2 regions of the Paucibacter sp. M5-1 genome follow, and region 2 is predicted to be linked to the other one. Evidence: riboswitches for the same ligand, from Rfam matches in the RefSeq annotation. Region 2 holds a riboswitch; the other holds the start of a gene.
What was found. A riboswitch is a leader RNA that binds a small molecule or an ion and turns the genes downstream of it on or off. The one in region 2 is predicted to bind thiamine pyrophosphate.
Positions count from the first base shown of each region.

Region 1: another riboswitch for thiamine pyrophosphate. It lies ahead of O5M90_RS09215 (TonB-dependent siderophore receptor); the one in region 2 lies ahead of thiC (phosphomethylpyrimidine synthase ThiC).

Region 1 is NZ_JAPZLM020000001.1:1,982,532-1,991,017, reverse strand. Features, by position in the region: gene O5M90_RS09250 (SDR family oxidoreductase) at 1-24, shown strand, start outside; gene O5M90_RS09245 (LysR family transcriptional regulator) at 69-983, shown strand; gene O5M90_RS09240 (substrate-binding periplasmic protein) at 1,033-1,767, shown strand; gene O5M90_RS09235 (leucine-rich repeat-containing protein kinase family protein) at 1,795-3,096, opposite strand; gene O5M90_RS09230 (glutaredoxin family protein) at 3,113-3,505, opposite strand; tRNA gene O5M90_RS09225 (tRNA-Asn) at 3,568-3,643, opposite strand; tRNA gene O5M90_RS09220 (tRNA-Asn) at 3,709-3,784, opposite strand; gene O5M90_RS09215 (TonB-dependent siderophore receptor) at 3,821-5,962, opposite strand; TPP riboswitch at 6,036-6,137, opposite strand; gene O5M90_RS09210 (NAD(P)/FAD-dependent oxidoreductase) at 6,187-7,281, opposite strand; gene fdxA (ferredoxin FdxA) at 7,287-7,610, opposite strand; gene cobA (uroporphyrinogen-III C-methyltransferase) at 7,683-8,447, opposite strand; gene O5M90_RS09195 (sulfate adenylyltransferase subunit 1) at 8,450-8,486, opposite strand, start outside.
Region 2 is NZ_JAPZLM020000001.1:4,530,316-4,538,801, reverse strand. Features, by position in the region: gene O5M90_RS21605 (dockerin type I repeat-containing protein) at 1-316, shown strand, start outside; gene O5M90_RS21600 (hypothetical protein) at 313-612, shown strand; gene O5M90_RS21595 (pirin family protein) at 641-1,513, opposite strand; gene O5M90_RS21590 (FMN-dependent NADH-azoreductase) at 1,550-2,173, opposite strand; gene O5M90_RS21585 (LysR family transcriptional regulator) at 2,299-3,210, shown strand; gene O5M90_RS21580 (energy transducer TonB) at 3,218-3,943, opposite strand; TPP riboswitch at 4,098-4,233, shown strand; gene thiC (phosphomethylpyrimidine synthase ThiC) at 4,321-6,177, shown strand; gene O5M90_RS21570 (FAD-dependent oxidoreductase) at 6,182-7,219, shown strand; gene thiS (sulfur carrier protein ThiS) at 7,216-7,419, shown strand; gene O5M90_RS21560 (thiazole synthase) at 7,421-8,212, shown strand; gene O5M90_RS21555 (bifunctional hydroxymethylpyrimidine kinase/phosphomethylpyrimidine kinase) at 8,218-8,486, shown strand, end outside.

The DNA.
Region 1 (8,486 bases), 2.5 Mb from region 2:
AACGGCGGCTACACGACCAAGTAGCAAAGGGAGGGGCCCCGGCCGGCTTCTCAGGGTCAAATGCGGGCATGGACAAGCTCGATCAGTACCGCGTCTTTGTGCAGGTGGCCGAGATGGGCAGCTTCATCAAGGCGGCCCATGCGCTCGATCTGCCCCGCGCCACCGTGTCGGCCGCCGTCCAGCAGTTGGAAGAGAAGGTCGGTGCCCGCCTGCTGAACCGCACGACGCGGCAGGTCCACCTGACGACCGACGGCACGCAGCTGCTCGAACGCCTGCGTCCCTTGCTGGCCGAGGCCGAGGAGGTCGAGCAGCTTTTCCAGAGCAGCCAGCGCCAGGTCGGCGGCCTGCTGCGGATCGATGTGCCCAGCCGCATCGCCCGGCGCCTGATCGCCCCCGCGCTGCCGAGCCTGCTGCGGCGCTATCCCCGGCTGCAGCTGATGCTGGGCTCGACCGACCGCGCCATCGACCTGGTCCAGGAGGGCGTGGACTGCGCTGTGCGTGTCGGGGCGCTGCATGACAGCAGTCTGGTGGCGCGGCCGCTGGGCCGTGTTGCCTTGGTCAACTGTGCCAGCGCGGCCTATCTGCGCGAACACGGCCAGCCGCAGACGCCTGAAGACCTGATGACGGGCGGGCACTGGGCGGTGGGCTATGCCTCGCCGACCAGCGGCCGGGAGCTGCCCTGGGAGGTTCTGGACGCTGCACAGGGCCTGCAGCTGCTGGCGCCGCCCAGCCGTGTCATCGTCAACAATGCCGAGAGCTATATCGCCGCCTGCCGGGCCGGCATGGGGCTGATACAGATCCCGCGTTTTGATGTGCAGCAATTGCTCGACCGGGGCGAGCTGGTCGAGCTGATGCCGGCGCATCGGGCGCCGGCCATGCCGGTCTCCTTGCTCTACCCGCACCGGCGCCAGCGCTCGCGCCGCCTGCTCGCTTTCGTCGAGTGGTTTTCCGCCTTGATGGCGCCACATCTGGAAGGGGGATGAGACAGAATCGGGGCCTGACCCACCGAGTCATGAGCATCAGGAGCTTGCCGTGGAGCGCCGCCAATTCCTGTCCTCGGCCCTGTTGCTTGCGGGCCCGGCCAAGGCCGCTGCCCCCGGCAAGGCGGCCGATAGCCGGGCGATCTTCGTCGGCAATACCGCGCCTTATTCCCATCGGGGCGCCGACGGTGCGCCGGCCGGCGTGGCCTATGAGATGGTCAGCGAGATCGCCAGGGATCTGCCCTTCACGCTCGATCCCGTTGTTGCTCCGCTGGTGCGGGCGTTTCGGGAGCTGGCGTCCCAGGGTCCGGCCCTGATCATTCCTCCGGCCCGCCTGCCCTCGCGAGAGCATCTGCTGCGCTGGGTGGTGCCACTGATTCCGGTGCGGCTGATGCTGTTCGCGCGCAGCAGCAGCGGGCACGACATCGCCTCGATCGAGAGCGCCAGAGCGCTGGAGATCGGCATTCTCAACGCCCCGGGCCTGGAGGAAACCTATCGCTCGGCGGGCTTCCAGCGCATCAAGCACCTGGCGAGCAATGAGGTCGCGATCCGCATGCTGATGCACGAGCGTCTGCCGGCCGTGCTGACGGCCGATTGTTCGGTGTATGCCGCGCTGAAGGAGGCCGGCATCGCGCGCAGCCAGATCCGCGAGGGCGCGGTGCTCGCCGATGTCACGCTCTGGCTGGCCGCCTCCCGGAACTACCCCGATGCCGAACTCCGGCTGTGGCAGGCCGCTGCCGAGAAGCGCCGCCCCGAACTGGCGAAGATACTGGCCAGGCATGTGTGAAGGGCTTGCCGGCCACGTGATGCAGCCTCAGCGCAGTGCCTGCTCGATGTCGACGAACAGTGGTCGGTCTGTCGCCACCTCGCTCAGGCAGGCCTGTCGCAGGGCCTCCAGCTTGTCGAGTCGGTCTCGGCTCGCCGGCTCGATGTGCGCCAGCAACTCTTCGAGCAGGCAGCCGAAGGCGCGCACTTCCAGTCTTTGCAAGGCGAGGGCCATCGGCGTGTCGTCGGGGTCGAACAGCGAGGCCGCGCCGAAGTCGCCCAGCAAGGCCTGACCCCGGCCGTCGTGCAGGATGTTGTGGCCGTACAGATCGCCGTGGCTGACGCCGCGCTGGTGCAACTGGCGCGCCGCCGAGGCGATGCCCCGGGCCAGCGCCAGCGCGCTGCCGAGCTCGAAACGGCTGCCGTCCGGGTAGATGTCGCGGGTGCAGGAGTCCAGGCTGGGCGGCTGGGCCAGGCTGCGGAATTCGGGCGGGATCAGCTGCATCACCAGGCCCTGGGCCTGGGTCGGATGGCCGCTGACACGACCCAGCAGCGGAATCAGATTCGGATGCTCGCCGGCCAGCATCGCCGCCGCCATCTCGCTGCGCGGCAGACCGTCGCTGGTGACCTCGCCCTTGAAGATCTTGACGGCAAGCGGCGTGCCGCAGCCCACTCGCTCGGCACGATGGATCACGCCCGAGGCGCCCTCGCCGAGCTGCTCGTGCAGGCGCAGCTCGCGCCAGGGTATCGTGGCCAGCGGTGCCTGCGCCAAGGTGGCCTCTTCCAGGACCTCGCAAAACGGATTGCCCGCATAGGCCAGCCAGCTGAGCCTGGGCAGTGTCAGCAGCCAGTCGGGCAAGGCCGCCAGCCGGTTGGCCGAGATGCGCAGCAGTTCGAGCCCGGTGCAGGCGGCCATGTCGGCCGGCAGCGCGCGCAGCCGATTGCCCGCCAGCGCCAGTTTCTGCAGCCGTCCGCAGCGGCCGATCGCGACGGGCAGGGCCTCGATCTCGTTGTCGGTCAGGATCAGCCAGCGCAGCCGCACGGGCAGGGCCTCGGCCGGCACCTGGCGGATCCGGTTCGCCTTGAAGCCCACCATCTCCAGCTGGGCGCAGCGGCCCAGTACGGCGGGCAGCGTGGTGAAGCGGTTGTTCGAGCAGAAGATGATGCGCAGGCGCTGCAGTCGGGGCAGATCGTCCGGCAGGCTGGCCAACTCATTGCCTGACAGATCGAGCACCTCCAGCGTCTCGGCCAGCTCAAAGATCTCGCGGGGAAATTCGCTGAGGCCCTCGCGCAGCGTCAGCCGGCGCGCGCCGGCAAGGGCGCCGGAGCGCAGATGCTCGAGAGTGCTCATGCTCATCTGCTACCGCTCATGCCGCAAAGCGCCCGCGCAGATAGGCAATGATGGCGCCCGATTCGCTCAGCCATTGCACGGTGCCGCTGGCGTCGTCGGTGATCTTCAGGCAGGGCACTTTGCTTGCCCCCGAGCCTTGCTGCAGGGCGGTGCGATGCTGGGCTTCATGCTGGGCGTCCATGCGCTGGATAGGCAGGGCCAGGCGATGCATTTCCTGGCGGACCTTGATGCAGAAGGGGCAGGTCGTGAACTGATAGAGCGCCAGGTTGTCGCACTGCCGATCGACCTCGGCCTGTTGCTCGGCGGGGCGCTGCAAGGCCGCCGGGCGGGACAGGCGTTCCTTGAGCAGCATGACCGGGCCAAGCAGGGTGCGCAGGGTTCTGAAGAAGAGTTGGATGAGGGGCTTCATGGCGGCGAGTGACTGGGCAAGAAAAAAGCCCCACACGCTTTCACATGCAGGGCTTCAATATTTGGCTCCTCGACCTGGGCTCGAACCAGGGACCTACGGATTAACAGTCCGGCGCTCTACCGACTGAGCTATCGAGGAATTGTTCGGTATGTTTTTTACTTCTTGTTTGCGGCAGCGGATCCGTACCACTGCCACTGAAATTCTGGCTCCTCGACCTGGGCTCGAACCAGGGACCTACGGATTAACAGTCCGGCGCTCTACCGACTGAGCTATCGAGGAACAGAGCCTTGCATTATAGACCGGATTTTTTTGGCTTTACAAGCTGAGTTCCAAACTTGCGCGCCAAGTGCGGGGCGCGAGTGGGTACAAGTACACATGGCCGTACTGGAAGGGGGACTCCTTCCAGGCCCGGCGATTGCTGGCGTTGTCGACGCCGACTCGCCAGATCAGCAGCTGATTGCCCAGGCTGTGCTCGTAGCGCGCCCCCAGATCCAGACGGGTCCAGCTGGGGATGCTGAGGCTGTTGTCGGGCAACACGGCGCGCGCCCCTTCATACACCAGGCCGGCTTGCAACTGCAGACCGGGCAGGCCGATGTTCTGCCGCGCCTGCAGCTTCAGCGAGCGCTCGGCCACATTGGCCGGCTTCAGGCCGTTGAGGCTGGGGTCGGCGCTGCCCTGGCGGCGTGCGCGCAGCTTCATCGCGCTGGCCAGCAGGCCGCCGCCGCGCCATTTCAGGTCGGCTTGCGCCTCGACGCCGCGATGGCGGGCTTCTCCATCGGCGACGCGCGTGCAGCTGTTGTCGTTGTCGTCGCAGGTACCGACATCGCGCCAGGCCGGGCGCTGGGTGTCGAAGACATTGATGCCCCAATCCACCGTGTTGCTGCCGGCCTTGAAACCGATCTCGAACTGTTCGCTCTTCAGCGCCGGCAGGGCCTGGCCGGCATTGGTGTAGCGGCTGCGGTTGGGCGTGACCTCCGATTCGACGCCTTCACCCCAGCTGGCATAGACCACGTGCTGGCTGGAAAGCGCATAGCTCAGACCCAGCCAGGGCGTGGTGAAGCTCTGGCTGTAGTGGGTGGGGCGCGAGCCATCGGTGCGCACGCTGTCACGCGTCAGCCGGGTGTGGCGCAGACCCAGCCAGGCCTGCCACTGGGCGCCGAGCTGGATCGAGTCGCGCAGATAGAACTCGCGGCTGCGCTCGTCGCGGTTGGTGTTTTCGTCGGTCAGGCTGGGATCGGCGCCGACCTCGGTCTTGCCGTCTATCGTGCCGACGCCGACGAGGTTGTAGGCCTGGCGTTGGAAGCGGCTCTCGAAGCGGCTCAACAGCAGCCCGGTGCTCAGCTCATGGCGCAGGCCGGCGGCAATGAACCGGCCTGCCAGCGACAGATCCAGCGCGTCGCTGTCGCGGCGCTCGTTCTCGCTGCGGAAGTCCCATACCGAGAAGCTGCCGTCCTCGGCATAGCGGTCGCAGGGCGCGCAGGCGTAAGTCAGCGGGTCGTATTTGCCCGATGCATAGGCCAGTCGGTCATCGGTTGTCAGCCGCTGCAGCCCCAGATGCGCCTGCGCTTTCCAGTCCGCGTTCAGGTGCTGCTGCAGCCGCAGCGACGCATGGTGGTTGTCGAACACCACCGGCTGGCTCCAGGCCTGGTTGTTCAGATTGATGCGTGGGTCTATGGACTTCGCATCGGGCAGGCGCTCGCCGAGCAGGCTGAAGCCCGCCTGGCTGGGCTGGCTCTGCCGATTCCATTCGAACTCGGCCTCCAGCAGCGTGTCGGGTGCCAGACGCCAGTCGCCGGCCAGCGCAACAGCCTGGCGCTCGCCCTTGGCGTCGCGCAGTTGCGGACGCAACTCGGCGGCGCTGGCATTGAGGCGCAAGCCGAAGACCTGGGCCTCGCCGAAGCGGCGGCTCAGGTCGACACCGGCCTCGACCGTGCCGCGCTCGCTGACGCTCAGCAGCAGGCTGCTCAGCGGCGCGGCGGTGGGCCGCTTGACGACCAGGTTCACCAGCCCGCCGGGCGCGCTGGTGCCGGCCTGGATGCCCGAGCTGCCCTTGAGCACCTCGATGCTGCTCTTGTTGGCCAGGCTCAGCGCGGTCTCGGCATTGATGGGCAGCCCATCGCGGCGGTAGTTGAAGCGGTTGTCGAGGTCGAAGCCGCGGATCTTCAGATAGGAGACATAGCCCTGCGAGTTGTAGGCGTCGCCGATGCTGGCGTCCAGCGCTGTGATGCCGGCCAGCGAACTCAGGCCCAGGTCCAGCATGCGCTCGCTGCCCAGCAAGGTGGCCTGGATCGGCAGCTTGGCGATGGGCGTGTCGCCAAAGCCGCCGACGCTGACGGGTGTGTCGGCCGAGCGGCCGCTGACCGAGACGGCGGGCAGGGCGTTGGAGGCTTGTTGGGCATGGGCCAGCGTGCTGCACAGCAGCGCGGCGGCCAGGAGGGTCAGGTGTTGATGTGCCATCGGGACTGCAAGCGATGGCAGGTCGGCGTCACAGGAACGCGCACGTCGGCAGGAGAAAGGAATGGTGGTCGACGGCGGCTCTTGCTTGCTTCCCTGCGCGAGGATTACCTCAATCAGGTTCAAAGGGACTTTCTCAGTCGGCTCATCTGGTGAGCCAACACCCCTAGCGAAGAGCTCCACAGCAAAGCCGTGAAGCGTGGCCGGATTGTAGCGGCGCCGCGTTCTCAGTCGAACACGGGGGATTCGACCCCCAGCACCTTGTGCAGCTTCGGGCTGGTGGTCGTGTACTGCAGATGGATGCGCTTGTCGGGGAAGACATAGGGCGCGGCGCCGAAGGCGGCCAGCGCGGCCTCGTGGAAGCCCGACAGGATCAGCTTCTTCTTGCCCGGATAGGTGTTGACATCGCCGACCGCGAAGATGCCCGGCACGCTGGTCTCGAACTTCTCGGTGTCGACGACGATCTGCTTGCGCTCCAGCGCCAGGCCCCATTCGGCGATCGGGCCGAGCTTGGGGCTCAGGCCGAAGAAGGCCAGCACCTGGTCGCAGGGCACGATGCGGGTGACGCCGTCGGCGCCGGTGACCCGGGCGCCGGTCAGCGCGCCGCCTTCCTCGACCAGGCCGCTCACCTGGCCGACCAGGAACTGCATCTCCTGCGCCTCGCACAGCGCGCGCATCTTGGCGACGCTGGCCGGCGCGGCCTTGAAGCCGTCCCGCCGGTGCAAGAGGATCACGCTCTCGGCCTTGTGCGGGTTGCCGTCGGCATTGCCGGCGCAGAAGTTCAGCGCCCAGTCCAGCGCCGAATCACCGCCGCCGACCACCAGCAGGTTCTTGCCTGCAAACTGCTCCGGGCCGCGCACGCGGTAATGCAGCTGTGAGCCCTCGAAGGCCTCGGCGCCCTCGACCTTCAAGGTGCGCGGCTGGAAGCTGCCGACGCCGCCGGCGATGAAGAGGGTCTTGCTCAGGAACTGCGTGCCCTTGGCGGTCGCGACGAAGAAGCGGCCGTCGTCCTGCTTCTGCACCACCGTGACCTCCTGGCCCAGATGGAAGCTCGCACCGAAGGGCTCGATCTGCTTGAGCAGGCTGTCGGTCAGCTCCTTGCCGGTGCACACCGGCACGGCCGGGATGTCATAGATGGGCTTGTCGGGATAGAGCTCGATGCACTGGCCGCCGGGATAGGCCAGCGAGTCAATGATGTGGGCCTTGATCTCCAGCAGACCCAGCTCGAAGACCTGGAACAGGCCCACCGGGCCGGCACCGACGATGACGGCATCGGTCTCGATCACGGGCAGCGCTGTCGTCACGGCGGCGTGCGGGCTCAAAGGGCTTAGCGAATCAGCTCGGACAGCTTGTCCGTGCGATCTTTCCAGTCATCGGCATCGGGCAGGGCCGGCTTGCGCTTGGTGATGCTGGGCCAGTTCTTGGCCAGATCGGCGTTGATCTTGATCATGTGCTGCTGATTGCCCGGCACATCTTCTTCCGGCAGGATGGCATTGACCGGGCACTCCGGGATGCACACGGCGCAGTCGATGCACTCATCGGGGTCGATGGTCAGGAAGTTCGGGCCTTCGCGGAAGCAATCGACGGGGCAGACATCCACGCAATCGGTGTATTTGCAGCGGATGCAGGCTTCGGTAACGACGTGTGTCATGGGAAAACTCGGGTTTTTGAGGGCCTGGTGCCGGTCGGGCCTGGACGGCCCGGCGGTGGCAAGAGGCGGATTTTAATCACTGAGGGTCTTGGCCCGGCTTTGTGGCCGCTCAAGCTCAGGGGCTTTGGGCAAGGTTTTCACCACCGCCCGGGCGCCGGCGCCCACGGTGACGACGGTCGGCCGGCCCTTGTGCAGCAAGGCGGCGGCCGCAAGACCTGACACCGGGTGCTCGCTGGCCAGCGCGTCGACGCAGCCGGCGCGCGAGACCACGCTGGTCGGCGTGTCGGCCGGCCAGCCGGCCTCGACCAGTTTGCGCGACAGCGCGGCGAGCTGGCGCCCGGCCATATAGAAGACCTCGGTGTCGGCCGACCGGAGCGCGCGCAGATCGCCCTCCTGCGTCATCGCGGTCGTCAGGCTGACGCTGCGGCCCTGGCCGCGCCGGGTCAGCGGGCGCTGGGTGTGGGCGGCGGCGGCGAGCGCTGCGGTGACGCCGGGCACGACTTCGCTCGCAATGCCCGCCTCGGCCAGGGCCTGCAGCTCTTCCTCCAGCCGACCGAAGATGCTGGCGTCGCCGCCCTTCAAACGCACGACCACCGCGTGGCTGCGCGCCTGCTTGACCAGCAGCGCGTTGATCGCCGTCTGCGCCGTGCTGTTGGTGAAGCCGCGCTTGCCCACGTCCAGCCACCGGGCCTGCGGTGCCAGTTCGCGCAGCGCCGGGTCGGTCAGTGCGTCGAACAGCACGACATCGGCCTGTGCCAGCGCGCGCGCGCCGCGCAAGGTGATCAGGTCGGCTGCCCCTGGTCCGGCGCTGACGAAGATGACGCGGCCCTGGCTCATGATCAGCGCACCAGCAGCGCGCCGCTGGTGCGGTTGCTC
Region 2 (8,486 bases):
GGCCAATTCGGACGGCCCTTACCGGATCGTGTCCCTGCTGGTGCTCGGAGGGGGAGCGGCCGAGCGGCTGTCCCAGGTCGGCGCTTCGGCGGCCATCTCGCGCTGGCAGCACTTCCCCAGGATCACCGGCGATCTGAACGGCGATGGCTCGGTCGACGCGGCCGACAACGCCCTGATCACGCAGTTCCGCAATGTGCCAGCCCTGGTACCCGGTGACAGGCGCGACCTCAACAAGGACGGTGTCGTCAACCTGCTGGACGCACGCGCCCTGCAGCGCCTGGCCTGCCGTGCCCCCAACTGCCCGGTCAATCCATGAGCGTGTCGGCGGCCTGGATCGCAAGCGGGGCGACGGCCGCCTACTTCGCCCTGGTGCCGCTGCTGTTCGCCGCCGTCAACAGCGGACTGCCGATGTGGCTGGAGCGGCTGCTGCTGGGCCTGGCCACACCAGGCGTGCTGCTCGTGCTGGTCTGGATGCCGCTGCTCAAGAGCCTGGGACTGGGCCAGGGGGAATGGATCGTCGGTCCCAGCCTGGCCGCCTATGTGCTGCTGGCGCTGAGCTACAGCGCCGCGGCCGGCAGCCTGGCCTGGCTGATCGGCCGGCTGCTGCGATAGCAGGCGGCCGGGGTTTGCGCGCATTCGCTCAGGCCAGCTTGCCCGTCTGGAAGTCACGCACCGCCTGCATCAGCTCGGCCTGGGTGTTCATCACAAAGGGGCCGTACTGCGCGATCGGCTCGTTCAGCGGCTTGCCGGCGATCAGGATCGCGCGGGTCGGCTCATCGCCAGCCACCAGCCGCACACCGTCGCTGCCCGGTGTGTTGGCCAGTATCGCCATGCGTTGCGGCGGCACCGTGCAGCCGGTCTCGAAGCGCAGCGCGCCGCGATAGACGTAGACGAACGCGTTGTGCGTCTCGGGCAGCAGCTGCTCGAAGCTCGCACCGGGCGCCAGATGCAGGTCCAGGTACAGCGGCTCGGTGTGTTCGCGCTGCACCGCGCCCTTGACGCCATGGCTCTCGCCGGCGATCACGCGCACCTTGACGCCATCCTGCTCGAACTCCGGGATCTCGGCGCTGGCGATGTCGCGATACCAAGGGTCACGCAGCTTGTCCTTGGCCGGCAGGTTGAGCCACAGCTGGAAGCCTTCCATCCGGCCCTGCTGCTGCTCGGGCAGCTCGCTATGGATCACGCCACGGCCGGCGGTCATCCATTGCACGCCACCGCCCTCGATCAAGCCCTCGTTGCCGGCCGAGTCGCGATGCCGCATCCGGCCTTCGAGCATATAGCTGATGGTCTCGAAGCCGCGGTGCGGATGGTCGGGAAAGCCGGCGATGTAGTCATCGGCCTGATCCGAGCCAAAGGCGTCCAGCATCAAAAAGGGGTCCAGGCGGCGCTGCAAGGTGTTGGTCAGCACGCGGGTCAGCTTGACCCCGGCGCCGTCGCTGGTCGCCTGGCCGGCGACCAGTCGCTCCACCGCGCGCGGCTGGGTCAGCTGCGAAGTCAAGGTGGTGGTGCTCATGGTCGGTGCTCCTTGTCGACAGGGAATGAGAGTGAATTAGACCGTAGCCGGGCTGAACAGCTCGGCGATCTGCGCACGGGCGCCGGCCACTGCGGCGGCTTCGGCATCCGGGCCCATCGCCAGGCCTTCGGCATAGATGAAGCTGACATCGGTCATGCCCAGGAAGCCCAGCACGGTCTTCAGATAGGGCACCATGGTGTCGCTGGGCTGGTCGCGGTAGACGCCGCCGCGAGCCAGCACCACATAGACCTTCTTGCCCTTGACCAGGCCTTCGGGGCCGTTGGCCGTGTAGCGGAAGGTCGTGCCGGCGCGGGCCACCGCGTCGATCCAGTTCTTCAGCTGGGTCGGGATGCCGAAGTTGATCATCGGCGCGCCGATCACGATCGCATCGTGGGCTTGCAGCTCATTGATCAGCGCATCGTTCTCGGCCACGCGGGCATTCTGCTCGGCGCTGCGCGCATCGGCCGGGGTGAACAGCGCGCCCAACGCGGCCTCGTCCATCACCGGGGTCGGGTTCAGGCCCAGGTCACGCACGGTGACGCTGGCGCCGGCATGCTGGGCCTTCAAGGCCTCGACCAGTTCGCTGGCCAGACGGGTGGAGAAAGAGCCTTGGCCGTCCTGGACACGACGGACGCTGGAATTGATTTGCAGAACGTTCATGGTGGTGCTCCGGTAGTGGGTTGGGTCGTCGTCTTGACGATGACTCCAATGTATTGGGCAGACCCACGAGACAGAAGACGGCAGTCTGGATAAGATCGTTCCGCCAACGAGACAATCACGCCGATATGAGCCTGGACGCCGACGATCTACTGCTGTTTGCCCGCGTGGCCGAGGCCGGCTCCTTCAGCCGCGCCGCCGAGCGGGTCAAGCTGCCCAAATCCACCGTCTCGCGCCGCCTGGCGGCACTCGAAGAACGGCTGGGCGAGAAGCTATTGCAGCGCAGCACCCGCCGCCTGACCCTGACCGAGTTCGGCCAGGGCGTGCTGGAACATGCGCGGGCGGTGGCCGCCGAGGTGGACGGCGCGCTGTCGCTGGCCCTGCACCGCCAGCAGCGCCCGACCGGGCGGCTGCGGGTCTCGATGCCGGCCGACTTCGCCCACCAGGCACTGGCGCCGATGTTGTGCGCCTTTGCCCTGGAGTATCCGGAGGTGTCGCTGGAGCTGGACCTGTCGCCGCGCCGGGTCGATCTGATCGCCGAGGGCTTCGATCTGGCGGTGCGCATGGGCGATCTGCCCGAGGACAGCCAGCTCGCCGCGCGCCGTCTGGCCCTGTTCACGAACAGCCTGTACGCCGCCCCCAGCTATCTGCGCCTGCATGGAGAACCGCAACTGCCCGAGGCCCTGGGCAGCATGCATGGGCTGATGATTCTGTCGCGCTCCGGCGAGCCCATGCCCTGGAGCCTGCGGCGCGGCAGCGAGGGCCTGGCGTGGCAAGGCGTGCCCGACAAGCGCAGCCTGGTCAACGCGCCCGATATGCTGCTGCGCCTGGCCTGCGCCGGCGTCGGCATCACGGCCGTGGGCGACCACTTCGCCCAGCCCTATGTCAGCCGCGGCGAACTGGTGCGGGTGCTGCCCGACTGGGAGCTGGCGCCGGCGGCCTGCTGGGCGGTCTTTCCCGGACGTCGGCTGATGCCGCTGCGCACCCGGGTCTTTATCGAAGCGATGGCCACGGCGCTGTCGGCCTGCCCGGGCCAGTGATGCGGCCTCACTCCGGAGGCCGGAAACCGACCTCCACCGTGGCCACCCGGGTCTTGCTGATCGGCGCGAAACGCCAGCGCGCCACCGCCGCCAGCACGCTGGCGACCAGGCGCTGATTGCTGGACTTCAGCACCTCGGGCGCCTGCACCGTGCCATCGGGCTTGACCTCGAACTGCACCAGCACCGAGCCGCTGCCGCGGCCACGCAGCAGCACCGCCGGGTACTCGGGCTCGACCCGCTCGATCAGCCGCAGCGGCTCTTCCGGCGGCTCGGGGGCGGGCGGCACTGCCGCCACCGCCGCGACCGCCGGGCTGGCCATGGCCGGGCTGGCGGCTTGCGGAGCGAGTGCCACCGCCTGAGTAGTCGGCTCAGGCGGGGCCGCGGTGGCCACCAGCGGCTGCTCGGGCCCGGGCCTGGGCTCTGCTTGAGACTGCTGCGCCAGCGCCGGCCGCTCCGGCGGCGCTGGCCTGGGGGCGGCGGGCGCCGCTGCCGGCCGGACCGGCGCCGCGGCCTCGGGCGCCGCCCTGGGCTTGGCCGGCGCCTTGTCGGCATGGAAGCGTATCCACTGGTAGACCTTGTCGGCATCGCGCTTGGCCCGCTCGGCCGCGCTGAGCTTGGCCTTGGCCTCGAGATCGCCGAGATCCTGCGCCCGGCCTGGGCCGCCGCTCAGTGTCAATGCCATGGCGAGCCCGGCGAACACGCCGGCCCTGTGATGCCGCAAGCTGATCTTCATCCATCCCTCCCTGGTCTGGTGTGGACACTGCGGCTGGTCTTCTGGATCGCCGCCTGTGCGTCAAGCGCCCGAAGTGTAGGCAGCAAGCCCCCCCGAACAGGCTCCGGGTTTGCACCGACTCTTGCCAAACTGTTCACACCTGACCCTATACTGCGCGCCTGCTCCGGGGTGCCCTGCTGCGCTTGATTAAGAAGTCTTAATGAAGCGTCGGGCTGAGATGTGGTGGAAGCCATGGTCCCGCTGAACTTGATCCGGTTTGTACCGGCGTAAGAAGAGCCTGCTCGCCTCCCCATGCCCTGGGCGCGAGCCCTGCCCGCTTCGCGCGCCCGTCCCCAGCCGTTCCAAGACCAGTCTCCGGGGTTCACCTGGAGACCGTCATGAACAGCATCACCGAACCGACCGCGCTGGATCAGAGCATCGCGCTGAGCCGCGAACCCCTGCCCGCGTCGACCAAGATCTATCTGGCCGGCGAGCGCCATCCCGAGCTGCGCGTGCCGATGCGCGCGATCGCGCTGACGAACGGCGAAACCGTCACCGTCTACGACCCCTCCGGCCCCTACACCGACCCGGCCGCCGCCATCGATGTGCGGCGCGGCCTGCCCACGCCACGCGCCGCCTGGGTCGAGGCGAGACAGGACACCGAGGCCTACGAGGGCCGCTGCATCCAGCTGATCGACGACGGCCTGCGCGACCAGGCCCAGCAGCTCAAGCTGCACGAGATCAGCGCCGGCCTGCAGCGCACACCGCGCCGCGCCAAGGCTGGCCACAACGTCACGCAACTGCACTACGCGCGCCGCGGCATCGTCACACCGGAGATGGAGTTCGTCGCGATCCGCGAGAACCAGCGCCATGAATGGATGCGCGAGTACGAAGCGGACGCCGAGCGCGAGGCCCGGCTGAAGGGCCAGTCCTTCGGTGCCAGCATTCCCGAGCTGATCACGCCCGAGTTCGTGCGCGACGAGATCGCCCGTGGCCGCGCCATCATCCCGGCCAATATCAACCACACCGAGCTGGAGCCGATGGCGATCGGCCGCAACTTCCTGGTCAAGGTCAACGCCAATATCGGCAACTCGGCCGTCACCTCGTCCATCGAGGAAGAGGTCGAGAAAATGGTCTGGGCCACGCGCTGGGGCGCCGACACGGTGATGGACCTCTCGACCGGCCGCAACATCCACACGACGCGTGACTGGATCGTGCGCAACAGCGCCGTGCCCATCGGCACTGTGCCCATCTACCAGGCGCTGGAGAAGGTCGGCGGCGTGGCCGAAGACCTGAGCTGGGCGCTGTTCCGCGACACCCTGATCGAACAGGCCGAGCAGGGCGTCGACTACTTCACCATCCATGCCGGCGTGCGCCTGCCCTTCATCCCGATGACGGTCAAGCGCCGCACCGGCATCGTCTCGCGCGGTGGCTCCATCCTGGCCAAGTGGTGCATCGCCCACCATCAGGAGAATTTCCTCTACACGCATTTCGAGGAGATCTGCGAGATCATGAAGGCCTACGACGTCAGCTTCTCGCTCGGCGACGGCCTGCGGCCCGGCTCGCTGTCGGACGCCAACGACGAGGCCCAGTTCGCCGAGCTGCGCACCCTGGGCGAGCTGACCAAGATCGCCTGGAAGCACGATGTGCAGACCATGATCGAGGGCCCGGGCCATGTGCCTATGCACCTGATCCAGGCGAACATGACCGAGCAGCTGAAGCACTGCGACGAGGCGCCGTTCTACACGCTGGGGCCGCTGACCACCGATATCGCGCCCGGCTACGACCACATCACCAGCGGCATCGGCGCCGCGATGATCGGCTGGTTCGGCTGCGCGATGCTCTGCTACGTCACGCCCAAGGAACACCTGGGCCTGCCCGATCGCGACGACGTCAAGGCCGGCCTGATGGCCTACAAGATCGCGGCGCACGCCGCCGATATCGCCAAGGGCCACCCGGGCGCCCGGGCGCGCGACGACGCGCTGTCCAAGGCCCGTTTCGAGTTCCGCTGGACCGACCAGTTCAACCTCGGCCTGGACCCCGACACCGCGCGCGAGTTCCATGACGAGACCCTGCCCAAGGACAGTGCCAAGGTCGCGCATTTCTGCTCGATGTGCGGGCCGAAGTTCTGCTCGATGAAGATCACGCAGGAGGTGCGCGACTACGCCGCCGCCCAGCAGGGCATGGCCGACAAGAGCGCCGAGTTCAAGGCCCAGGGCAGCGAGCTCTACATCCCCATCAAAACCCAATCCTGAACCGATGGCACGCATCGCCATCGCCGGCGCCGGCCTGGCCGGCCGCCTGTTCGCCTGGGCGCTGGCGCGGGCGGGGCACAGTGTCGAGGTCTTCGACACCGCGCTCGGCCCCGGGCCCAGCTTCGACGGCCAGGGCGCGGCCGCCTTCACCGCCGCCGGCATGCTGAGCCCGCTGGCCGAGCAGGAGTGCGGCGGGGAGGACATCGCCGCCCTCGGCTGGCAAAGCCTGGCCCTGTGGCCCGGCATCGTGGGCCGACTCAAGACAGCGGTACGCCTCAGGGTGCAGGGCAGCCTGCTGCTGGCCCACCGCGGCGACCAGGGCGCGGCGGCACGGGCGCTGGCCCGCATGCCCGGTGCTCAGGACCTGAGCCCGGATCAGCTGCGCGCGCTGGAGCCGGCGCTCGCGCCGGGGCCGTGCGCCTGGCTGCTGCCCGGCGAAGGCCTGATCCACCCGGTCGAGGCGATGGCGGCCCTGCATGCCGAGGCGGTCGGCGTGGCCTGGCATTGGCAGCAGGCCGTGAGCGCCGTCGAACCTGGCCGCCTGCAACTGGCCGACGGCCGGCATGTCCACGCCGACTGGGCCATCGACACGCGCGGCCTGGGTGGCCGGCCCGAGCTGCCGAGCCTGCGCGGCGTGCGCGGCGAGGTGGTGGTGCTGGCGCTGCCGGGCCACGGCCTCCTCAGGCCGCTGCGCCTGCTGCACCCGCGCCACCGCGTCTATCTGGTGCCGCGCAGCGAGCACGAGCTGATCGTCGGCGCCAGCGAGATCGAGAGCGAGGACCGCAGCCCGGTCAGCCTGCGCAGCGCGGTGGAGCTGATGGCGGCGGCGCACAGCGTGCTGCCGGCGCTGGCCGAGGCCCGCATCAGCCGGCTGGACCGCAACCTGCGCCCCGCCCTGCCCGACAACCTGCCGCACAGCCATCACGAGCCCGGCCTGCTGCGACTGAACGGCCTGTACCGCCACGGCTGGCTGCTGGCCCCGGCCCTGGTGCAGCGCCTGCTGGGCGAAAGCGGCCTCGCTTCCCTGGAAACCATCCCATGATCACCATCCATCTGGACGAACAAGCGCTGCAGCTGCCGCCCGGCAGCACGCTGGCCGAGCTGCTGGTCCGGCAGCAGCGCGCGCCCGAGAGCGTGGCCACCGCCCGCAATGGCGAGTTCGTTGCCCGCGAGGCAAGACCTGGCACCGTGTTGAGCGACGGTGACCGGATTCTTCTTTTCAAACCGATTGTCGGAGGCTGATATGGATGATGTCCTGACCATCGACGGCGTCGCACTGCACAGCCGGCTCTTCCTCGGCACCGCCGGCTACCCCAGCCCGCAGATCCTGCAGCACGCGATCCGCGCCAGCGGCAGCATGCTGCTGACCGTGGGCCTGAAGCGCACGCTGCAGGCGGGCGACAACGGCGCGCTCGCGCAGGCCTTGGCGAGCGCCCGGGCCCAGGGCGCACGGCTGCTGCCGAACACCGCCGGCTGCCGCACCGCGCGCGAGGCGGTGCAGCTGGCGCAGATGGCGCGCGAGCTCTACGGCACGCACTGGATCAAGCTGGAGGTGGTCGGTGACGAGCTGAGCCTGCAGCCCGACCCCTTCGAGCTGCTCGCCGCCGCCACCGAGCTGGTGCGCGCGGGCTTCACCGTCTTCCCCTACTGCACCGAGGACCTGATCCTGGGCCGGCGCCTGCTGGATGCCGGCTGCGCCGTGCTGATGCCCTGGGGCGCGCCTATCGGTTCGGGCCAGGGACTGATGAATCTGCAGGGCCTGCGCACGCTGCGCGAGCGCCTGCCCGAGGCGCTGCTGATCATCGACGCCGGCCTCGGTGCGCCGTCGCAGGCCGCGCAGGCGCTGGAGCTGGGCTTCGACGCCGTGCTGCTGAACAGCGCGGTGGCCCAGGCGCGCGACCCGGTGGCGATGGCCGAGGCCTTCCGCGATGCCGTGCGCGCGGGCCGCCAGGCCCGCCTCGCCGGGCTGATGGCACCGCAGGATTTCGCGGTGGCCAGCACACCGGTCAGCGGCCATGCCTTCCTGCTGGGTTAAGAGCGATGAACGAGCCTATCTATCCCCACCCCAGCCTGCCCTCGCCCTGGGTCCAGGCCATCAACCCCGACAGCGACCACATGCCGCCCTGGACGCAAGACCCGACCCCGCCGGTGATCTGGAGCGTGGCCGGCACCGACAGCGGCGGCGGCGCCGGCTTGTCGGCCGACACGCGCGCAGCGGCGGCGATGGGTGTGCATCTGTGCCCGGTGGTGGCGGCCGTCACCGCGCAGAACTCGCTGGGGGTACGGGCCGTGTTCCCGCTGCCCGAAGA